Regions from separate parts of the Candidatus Pelagibacter ubique HTCC1062 genome, predicted to be linked through region 2. Evidence: riboswitches for the same ligand, from Rfam matches in the RefSeq annotation. Region 2 holds a riboswitch; each other region holds the start of a gene.
What was found. A riboswitch is a leader RNA that binds a small molecule or an ion and turns the genes downstream of it on or off. The one in region 2 is predicted to bind S-adenosylmethionine.
Positions count from the first base shown of each region.

Region 1 (3,280 bases), 390 kb from region 2:
TACCCCATATTTGATATCATCTGTGCCACTTGCATTCATAGGAGGATCTTTATCAGTAGATAAAGAAATTTTTGAAATTTTACTTTTTTTAGTCTTAGCACTAGCAGGAGTTCTACTTCTCATGAAATTTCAATCTTTTGATCAAAAAATTGAAGTTTATAAAAAGATACCAAAAATATTATCAATATTAATTGGTGCATCTATTGGATTTGTGTCTGGTGTAGTTGGAATTGGTGGTGGAATTTTCTTAAGCCCTATATTGTTATTAATTAGAGTAGATAAAGCAAAAAACATTGCAACAGCAGCATCATTATTCATACTGATTAATTCTTTATCAGGACTTGCTGGCCAATTTACAAAGGCATCAACAATAAATGGAATTTATGATTATTGGCCATTATTTTTTTTTGTTTTAATAGGCGGCCAGCTTGGAAACTATTTAAATCTTAAAATTTTTCCTGCAAGAATATTAGCTCTAGTGACATCAGGACTTGTCATATTTGTCGCTATTCGAATGGGACTGAAGTTGTTTGCATAACAGAAGTATTAAATTATTATAGAAAGATTATGAAAACATTTAGAGCATTTGGACCCACTATAGGAAAAACAAAGTTATCCAAAAAAATTATTACTATATTAAATAATCACATTGATAAGTCTCAATTATCTAAAAAAAATGATTATAGCTCTAAACTTGCAAGTCAAATTAGGAATGAAATTAAGATACCCAAAACTTTAATTAATAAGAGTTTGTCTAAAGAATTACTAAAAAATATTAAAGTTTACCTTGATAAGTCAGGCGTTAAAAAAATTAAAGAAATTAAGATAATAAATCTATGGGTGGTTAGGCAATTAAAAAATGAATATAATCCAATTCATTATCATGAAGGACAACTGTCAGGTGTTGGATATCTTAAAATCCCAAAAGATATGAATCAAAATAAATTAGTTAAGAATAAAAAGATTAAAACTAATGGAACTATTGATTTTATTAATGGTCAAAAAAACTTTTTAAGTAAAAGTATCTATAATTTAAACCCTAAATTAGGAGACCTATTGATTTTTCCAAATTATTTAATGCACACAGCTTATCCATTTAACGTTGATGGTGAGAGAAGATCCTTCTCATTTAATGCTAAAATATTATTCAAGAAGTGATTTACTAATCAGTCTAATAGATATATAAATATTTTACCGATTTGATCCATATTGCAGGTGCTAACTGCTAAAAAGGAAATCATTATATAATTGGTAAAGGTAGTTGAACTGTATTGTGCACCTTGCATAGAGCTAAAGCACTAAAAAAGTAAGGAATAAAAATGGATATTAATTTTTTTAAAACAACACGAATTTTAGATGGTGGTATGGGACAAGAATTGTTAGCTCGTGGTATGAAGCCAAACGGCACATTGTGGAGTGCAAATGCTGTTTTAAAAGAAGAATACCATCAACTCTTACTAGACACACATTTAGACTTTATTAAAGCGGGTGCTGAAGTTATTGTTACAGCAACCTTTACTACTAGACGAATAAGATTACGTGATAATAAAATTGAAGATAAGTTTGAATACTTAAACAAAAAAGCTGGTGAAATAGCTCAGAAAGCTAAAGAACAACATCCTAACGTGTTAATTGCAGGCGGTCTTCCACCTCAATATTTAACATACGAAGAAGATACAAGACCAGATGATGAAATTAAGCAAAATTTTTATGATCAAGCAAAATTATTAGATCCTTATATTGATTTTTTTTACTTAGATGTTTTGTCTAGTGTAAAAGAGTTTAAATTAGCAATTGAAGCAATTGAAGAATTTAATAAGCCATACTTAATAGGTGCTCACATTTCTGAAGGAATAAATCTTCCAAGTGGTGAAAAAATATCAGATATTATTAACAATATTAAACATAATAATTTACTAGGATTAATTTTATCCTGTGTTTCACCTGAAAACTTTTATGAAAATTTAGAAGAAGTAAAAAATTTAGGTGTTCCGTTTGGATTTAAGCTTAATGCTTTTGTGACAACTAATCCTAAAGATGGTTATACTAATAGTTATAATGTCAGTAAAACTGGTAACCCAAATGAATTTTTGGGTCAAAGAAAAGATTTAACACCCGAATTGATGGCAAATTTTGTTAAAAAATTTAAAAATGCTGGTGCTACTATTTTAGGTGGATGTTGCGAAACAAGACCATCTCATATTAAAGAAATGGTTCAGTTTAAGTAGTTTTTTTTTGATCTGCTTTTTTAACAAAGTAAATTCCAACAACAACTGCTAATAAAGATAATAAAATTTTAGGTGTTATTATTTCTTTTAAAAAAATATAACTCAATATAGTACCGAATATTGGAATTAAGTAAGAGACTTGTGATTGAAATATAAGACCATTATCTTTTAGAATTTTAAATCTTAGCAACCAAGCAACACCTGTTGAAACCATTCCTAAATAAACTACTGATATTGTAGATTCAATGCTTGGAATTGAATTCCATGGTTTTTCAATAAAATAAACAAATGGTATTAAAATTAGGATAGCCCAAATTAATATAGAGCCTGTTACATTTTCATTTTTTTTCTTACTAATTTTAAGAGTTAAAACTCCTCCAATAACATAACAAGTTGACCCAAGCAATATTAATAACGCAGAAATAAAATTACTATCATTTATTAATAAATTATCTGAAAACAAATAAATAATACCTGAAAAACCAATTAGTATTCCAAAAGTTTTAACTAAATTGAACTTTTCATTTTTTGTATAAAAGTGACCCAATATTGTTGAACTCAAGGGTGTTGTTGACATTAAGATTGCTGCCAAATTACTTTGTACAGATTTTACACCGTAAGCTATTAAGAAAAAAGGTAATACCAAATTGACAAATCCTATTATAGCAAACCAATACCAATCTTTGGAAAATGCTTCAATCTTAATTTTTTTATAAAAGCATAATAATAATACTGGAATTGATCCAAAAAAAACTCTCAAGAATGCAATTGTAATTGGTCCAAAAGATTCTGTTGCAATTTTGATATTAAAAAAAGCTGATGCCCATATTAAAGCTAAAACTACTAATAATGTATAATCAATTAATCTAGGTTGTCTCATTCAATTATATCTTCAACTTTTCCATTCGTAATCTTTTGAATATCGTTATAGTTTGTTTTAAATACACAGTTTGGATGTCCAGCTGCAGCAAACAATTCATTAAACCTTTCTAAAGAATTGTCTATTATAATTTCAATTCTCTCTAAATGCCCAACAGGTGAGACACCCCCTA
Region 1 is NC_007205.1:730,817-734,096, reverse strand. It holds gene SAR11_RS03795 (sulfite exporter TauE/SafE family protein) at 1-538, shown strand, start outside; gene SAR11_RS03790 (2OG-Fe(II) oxygenase family protein) at 568-1,158, shown strand; SAM riboswitch class V at 1,247-1,310, shown strand; gene SAR11_RS03785 (homocysteine S-methyltransferase family protein) at 1,320-2,228, shown strand; gene SAR11_RS03780 (DMT family transporter) at 2,221-3,108, opposite strand; gene SAR11_RS03775 (YbaK/EbsC family protein) at 3,105-3,280, opposite strand, start outside.
Region 1: it holds a riboswitch for S-adenosylmethionine, as region 2 does, so the genes downstream of both, SAR11_RS03785 (homocysteine S-methyltransferase family protein) here and SAR11_RS05885 (OsmC family protein) in region 2, are expected to answer to the same signal.

Region 2 (3,280 bases):
TTGAATTCGAAGACCTTAAGGTGGATAGATTAACACGACGTGTTTTTAGAAAAAACAAAGAAATTCATTTGGGACCCAAGGAATATGATTTAATCAATTTTTTTATTAAAAACCCTAAACGTGTTTACTCAAGAGATCAAATTCTAGAGAATGTTTGGTCTGATAATATCAATGTTGAAACAAGAACAGTTGATGTTCATATAAGAAGACTTAGACAAAGTATTAATATTGATGGATTTAAAGAATTAATTAGAACCGTAAGATCAGCTGGCTATTCATTAAATTAGTAATGATTGTAGAAGCATAAAGACTTAAAATAATAATAATAAACTGAACATAGACACATGATTTAGGACTTGTTAAGGTCTGATTATGAAAGGTTATAGATTTATTACAAGTGACGACACTTCAGAATTTTGCCATCGTGTAACGGAGGCCATATCCAATGGATGGAAATTGTATGGTGAACCTAAAATGACTTTTGATAAAAAAAGAGGGGTCATGCGTTGTGCTCAAGCAGTTATAAAAAATTCACCTCAGAAAAAGTATTCCAAAAAGATGAAGCTATCATCGATATAAATGGCAGATCAGATAATACCCTTTGTTTATATGCTAGGGATACTCTTATTAGTACTCCCAGCTTTTCTACAATCTAACTCTAAATTAAAGCAATTCTTAACTAATCTTAGTATTTGGATTGTCATTATTCTCATAATTTTAACTATTATTTATTTTTTCAATTGACAGTTTGAGAGAAAGTTGATTATATTTAGTTGCGCTGATTTAAGTTAAATTGCAGAGCGCGTTACAAATCCTGCTAAAGCGACGCTTCAACCACCGCTTTAGACAGGTGGTTTTTTTTTATCTTTCATAAAATTAAGCCGGGCAGTTGAACCATATTGTGCGCCCTGCATTTGCTTAAGCACTAAAAAGGAGAAAAGAGGCCTATGAATATAACCTCTTATTATTTTGTGACCTTTTTTCTCCAAAACAAGAGGAAAAAAAATGAGCACAAATAAATTAAAAGAAAGATTAGATAAAGGACCGGTTATATGCGCAGAAGGTTTTTTATTTGAGATAGAAAGACGTGGCTACATGTCATCAGGGGAATTTGTCCCAATGGTGTCATTAGATCATCCTGAAGTTTTAGAGAACTTACATAGAGAATTTCAACACGCAGGATCTGATGTAGTTGAGGCCTTTACTTATAATGGACACAGAGAAAAAATGCGTGTTATTGGTAAGGAAGAACTTCTCGAACCACTAAATCGTTCAGCATTAAAAATTGCTAAAAAAGTAGCACTAGATACTCCTAAAGGATCAAAACCAAATTTGATGGCAGGTAATATTTCAAATTCAAATATCTGGAAACATAATGATCCACAATCTCAAAAAGAAGTTGAAGGAATGTTTACAGAGATGATTGGTTGGGCCGTTGAAGAAGGTGCTGATATGTTAATTGGTGAAACTTTTTATTATGCTGAAGAAGCTTTTAAAGCTTTAGAGATAATGAAAAAAACAGGTTTACCAACTGTATTAACCATATCCCCAATGGGTGAAAATAAAATGAGAGATGGAAAATCAGTTGTTGATACTTGTAAAGAGCTAGAGCAATTAGGGGCCGATGTTGTAGGTTTAAATTGTTTTAGAGGACCTGCTACTATGTTTCCTTTTTTAAAAGAAATTAGAAAAGCAGTTAAATGCCATGTTGGAGCTTTACCTATTCCTTATAGAACCAGTGAAGATTACCCAACATTTTTTAACCTACCGGACAGAAGTAATTGTGCATGTCCATCGCCTCATGGAAGAACGTTTCCAACAGCATTGGACCCACATTTTTGTAATAGATATGAAATAGGTAAATTTGCAAAAGACGCTTATGCCCTAGGCATTAATTATCTTGGAGTATGTTGTGGAGCAAACCCAATGTTGATTAGGGAAGTTGCTGAATCAATTGGTTTAACTGTTCCAGCAAGTAAATATCGAGAGAACATGGAAAATCATTTTATGTATGGAAAAAATAAAAGAATTCCAAAACATATGACTGAATATGGAGACAAAGCGTAAATAAATTAAGAAGGGCATTTAACTAAATTGTGCGCCTGACATATGTCGAAGCACTAAAACAGGAGAAAAAAAATGAGTAACAATCTAAAAGAAACAATAAGTAATCTACAGAAGGATTTTACAGCTAACCCAAAAAATGCTGTGGTCCAATATGAAAGCAATTCAATTCTTAAGGAAGGACTTCAATCTGTAGTCACTCTTAGAGAACATAAATTAGTTGTTGATGAACCCAAAAGTTTTGGTGGAAAAGATGAGGGACCCAGCCCAGTAGAGTTAATATTAGCAGCGTTAGCAACGTGTCAGGAGATAACCTATAAAGCATTTGCTACAGCAGCGGGTATTAATATTGAGAGTGTTAGTGTTAAATTAAAAGGTGAATTAGATCTTCAGGGTTTTTTAGCTTTAAATAAAAACACTAGACCTGGCTTTCAATCCATCTCTGGAACTGTTGACATTAAATCTTCATCACCAAAAGCAGAAATAGATAAATTGATTGATACGGTAAATACACATTGCCCGGTATTAGATATTTTATCAAAAGGAGTTCCTATTAAATTGTTTCAAAAGGTTTCTTCAAACTCTTATAATGAAGAGCACATAGAGCAAAGAGTAAGTGCTGCTTAACTAATTAACTCAAGCCCTATGAAAAATAGGGCTTAAGTCTTTTAAGTTCATTTCAAATCCTAAAAAATTAGAAGTTTGACTAGAATTAAGTATAAATTGCGTGCTAGGGTCTTGTTAATGAAAAATATTTATCATTCTGATATTTATCAATTTAACACCCCAGTTAGTAGTTATTGGGAAGATCATTCAAGCGAAAATTTAAATCTAGATAAACTTAATAAAGATGTCAGCTCAGAAATTGTTGTAATAGGTGGAGGGTACACTGGTTTATCCTGTGCAATTAATTTAATAGAAAATCATAATTTAGAGGTCATTTTAGTTGAAGCTGGAAAAATAGGTTGGGGGGCTTCATCTCGTAATGCAGGTTTCTGTTCTCTACCGCCAAGTAAGATGTCTTTTAAAAAGATGCAATCTATTTACGGCAATGATGAAACTAAAAAGTTCTTTAAAAACTCTGTTGAAGGCTCAAATTATACAAAAGATATTATACAAGAATATAATATTGATTGTGATGTAACGGGGGATAGTAATTACGTAGTTGCCCATCATCCAAATAAGTTTAAAGATATTCAAGAACAAGCTACAGCTT
Region 2 is NC_007205.1:1,125,018-1,128,297, reverse strand. It holds gene phoB (phosphate regulon transcriptional regulator PhoB) at 1-287, shown strand, start outside; gene SAR11_RS05895 (DUF1737 domain-containing protein) at 373-579, shown strand; SAM riboswitch class V at 875-939, shown strand; gene SAR11_RS05890 (homocysteine S-methyltransferase family protein) at 1,006-2,067, shown strand; SAM riboswitch class V at 2,071-2,135, shown strand; gene SAR11_RS05885 (OsmC family protein) at 2,140-2,691, shown strand; gene SAR11_RS05880 (NAD(P)/FAD-dependent oxidoreductase) at 2,809-3,280, shown strand, end outside.

Region 3 (3,280 bases), 120 kb from region 2:
TATGCACGCCTCTTCCAGCACCAGAGTAACCAGATTTTGAATCTATAATAACATTATCTGTTTTTATTAAATTTTTCCTAACTAATGGAATAAGTGGTAAAAGTATTGATGTTGGGTAGCAACCTGGACATCCGATAATATTAAATTTCTTTAATTTGTCACCATTTATTTCTGGTAATGAATAAATTGATTTTTTAATATTTTTGACAGATCTGTGTTTTTGTTTGTACCATTTTAGATAATTTGATGCTTTATTAAGTCTAAAGTCTGCAGCTAAATCAATTAATATATTGTGTTTTAATAAATCATTTGAAATATCTTGTGCTTCACCATTAGGTAGAGCTGTAAAAACAAGGTCTATGTTTTTTAAAAGTTCTTTATTGTATCTAATAATTTTAGGTAATTTTTTTGAACTTAATGACTTTTCATAACTTGAAATATTTTTTCCAACAGACGTATTACCACAAAGATATTTAATGTTAACATTGCTGTGTTTAACTAATAATTTAATTAATTGAACACCAATATAACCTGTTGAACCAGCAACTAAAACATTAAGCTTAGGCATTTTTTTTATTATAACAGTTTAGAGTTAAAAAAGAATTATCTTTTCGAGAATTGGAAGCTTCTTCTTGCTTTTCTACGACCAGGTTTTTTTCTTTCAACCGATCTAGAGTCTCTAGTATTAAGCTTTTCTGTCTTAAGTACTGCTCTATTCTCTGAATCAAATAAGATTAATGCTTTAGCAATACCATGAACCATTGCACCAGCTTGACCTGTGTGACCACCACCTGCTACGCTACATCTTACATCATAATCAGTTGCTTGGTTTATAATCTCAAATGGTCTTGTGATTTGCATTTTGTGACTTCCGCTAGTGAAATACTCATCCATAGTTCTGCCATTAACGTAAATTTTGCCTGTACCTTTTTTCACCCAAATTTTTGCAATAGATTTTTTTCTTCTACCAGTTGCGTATTTACTATCTTTAAAATCTAATTTAATTTTAGGTTTTTTTGTAGATACTTTATTTGGTGTAGCTGTTGTTACCATATTAATTTCTTATTAAATTTTTACTGTTTAATTTACCTAGGTCTAAAAGTTTTGGGTTTTGTGCTGCATGAGGGTGTTCTTCACCAGCATAAATTTTTACTTTAGTTAACTGTTTTCTTCCTAGAACTCCCCCAGGTAACATTCTTTTAATAGCTAATTTTAATGTCTCGCCAGGTTTATTTTTTTCTAATAACTTTTCAGGAGTAATTTCTTTAATTCCACCTGGGTGACCAGTATGTCTATAATATTTTTTATCTTTAAATTTTTTTCCTGTGAACTTTGCTTGTTCAACATTTTTAACAACAACAAAATCACCATCATCCATATGAGGTGTAAAAGTTGTTTTATTTTTTCCTCTAACAATCATAGCAATAATAGAAGCTAATCTGCCAACTACAGCATTTTTAGCGTCTATCTCAAACCAGTTACTGTTTAAATCACCACTTTTTAGAAATTTTGTCATTGTGCGAGGATTAATACTATTATTAGATATAATGTCAATTTTATATTTCTCTTGCAATATCTTGCTTAAATGATATTTTTATATAGCCGATTTGTTCCTATTGCAGGCTAGTTATTGCTAAAAAGGATTTTTTAACCACATTATCGGTAGGCGCATTTGAACTGTATTGTACGCCTTGCATAAAGCAAAAGTACTAAAAAAGGAGTATTAAGATGAGTACAAAAAGACAAAACCCTGAGACTATAGCTATACATGGTGGTGATTATAGAAGTGATCCAACAACCAAAGCAGTAGCAGTTCCAATTTATAGAACAACATCGTATCAATTTGATAGTACTGAACATGCTGCAAATTTGTTTGCTCTTAAGGAATTTGGAAATATTTATACAAGAATAATGAATCCAACAAATGATGCTCTTGAAAAAAGAGTTGCTTCATTAGAAGGAGGATTAGCCTGTTTAACAGTAGCATCTGGACAAACCGCATCAACTTTTGCAATTTTAAACGTTGCACAAGCCGGAGATAATATAGTCAGCTCTACGGATTTATATGGAGGTACTATTTCGTTATTCACGCATACATTAAGTAAACTTGGTATTGAAGTTAGATATGCAGACCCTTCTGACCCAAAAAACTTTGAAAAAGCTGTTGATGATAAAACTAGAGCTTTTTATGGTGAGACTTTACCAAATCCTTATTTGAGAGTTTTTCCAATTAAAGAAGTTTCTGATATTGGTAAAAAATACAATATACCATTAATAATGGACAACACAGCTGCTCCTGTAATTTGCAAACCTTTAGAACATGGTGCTGCTGTAGTAGTTTATTCATTAACAAAATATATAGGTGGTCACGGTACAGTTGTAGGTGGAGCTTTAGTTGATGGAGGTAATTTTGATTGGACAGCTGATCCCAAAAGACAACCTTTATTTAACGAACCTGACGCAAGTTACGGTGGAGCTATATGGGGAAAAGTGGTTCCAGAATTGACTGGGGCTAATGTTTCTTTTGCAGTAAGAGCGCGGGTTACATTACTAAGAGATCTTGGTTCTGCCCTATCACCTGACAATGCATTTGGAATTATTCAAGGGCTTGAAACAGTTGCTCTTAGAATGAAACAACACTGCTCAAATGCATCAAAAGTTGTTGACTATTTAAAGAAAAATAAAGAAGTAACAAGAGTAATCTATCCAACAGAACATGAAGGTAAAATTGCTGATCGTGCTAAAAAATACCTTAATGAAGGAAATGGTGGTTTAGTTGGTATCGAGCTCAAAGGTGGTATTGAAGCAGGTAAGAGATTTATCGAGTCTTTAAAAATGTTTTATCATGTTGCAAATATTGGGGATGCAAGAAGTTTAGCAATTCATCCTGCAACAACAACTCATAGTCAGTTAACAGAAAAAGAATTGTTAGCCTCAGGTGTAACTCCTGGATACGTAAGATTATGTATTGGTATTGAGCATATAGATGACATTATTGAGGATTTAGACCAAGCTTTAAATAAATCTTCTAAAGGGAATTTGAAAGCAGTTAGTTAGAGTTTTTATATAATATCAAAAAATAAGAACTCAAAACTAATATTGAACCTAGCTGGTGTAGTGAAGCATATGTAATCTCTACACCAGAAATCAAAGTTATAATTCCTAAAAAAATTTGAAACAAGATAGCAACATCAAAAAATAATACATATTTAAAATCATATTGTTTTTTAAAATAGATAAAATTTAAAATGATTATAAAAAAAAGAAGCAAATATGCAGT
Region 3 is NC_007205.1:1,004,163-1,007,442, forward strand. It holds gene argC (N-acetyl-gamma-glutamyl-phosphate reductase) at 1-568, opposite strand, end outside; gene rpsI (30S ribosomal protein S9) at 604-1,053, opposite strand; gene rplM (50S ribosomal protein L13) at 1,055-1,516, opposite strand; SAM riboswitch class V at 1,656-1,724, shown strand; gene SAR11_RS05155 (O-acetylhomoserine aminocarboxypropyltransferase/cysteine synthase family protein) at 1,729-3,057, shown strand; gene SAR11_RS05160 (COX15/CtaA family protein) at 3,050-3,280, opposite strand, start outside.
Region 3: it holds a riboswitch for S-adenosylmethionine, as region 2 does, so the genes downstream of both, SAR11_RS05155 (O-acetylhomoserine aminocarboxypropyltransferase/cysteine synthase family protein) here and SAR11_RS05885 (OsmC family protein) in region 2, are expected to answer to the same signal.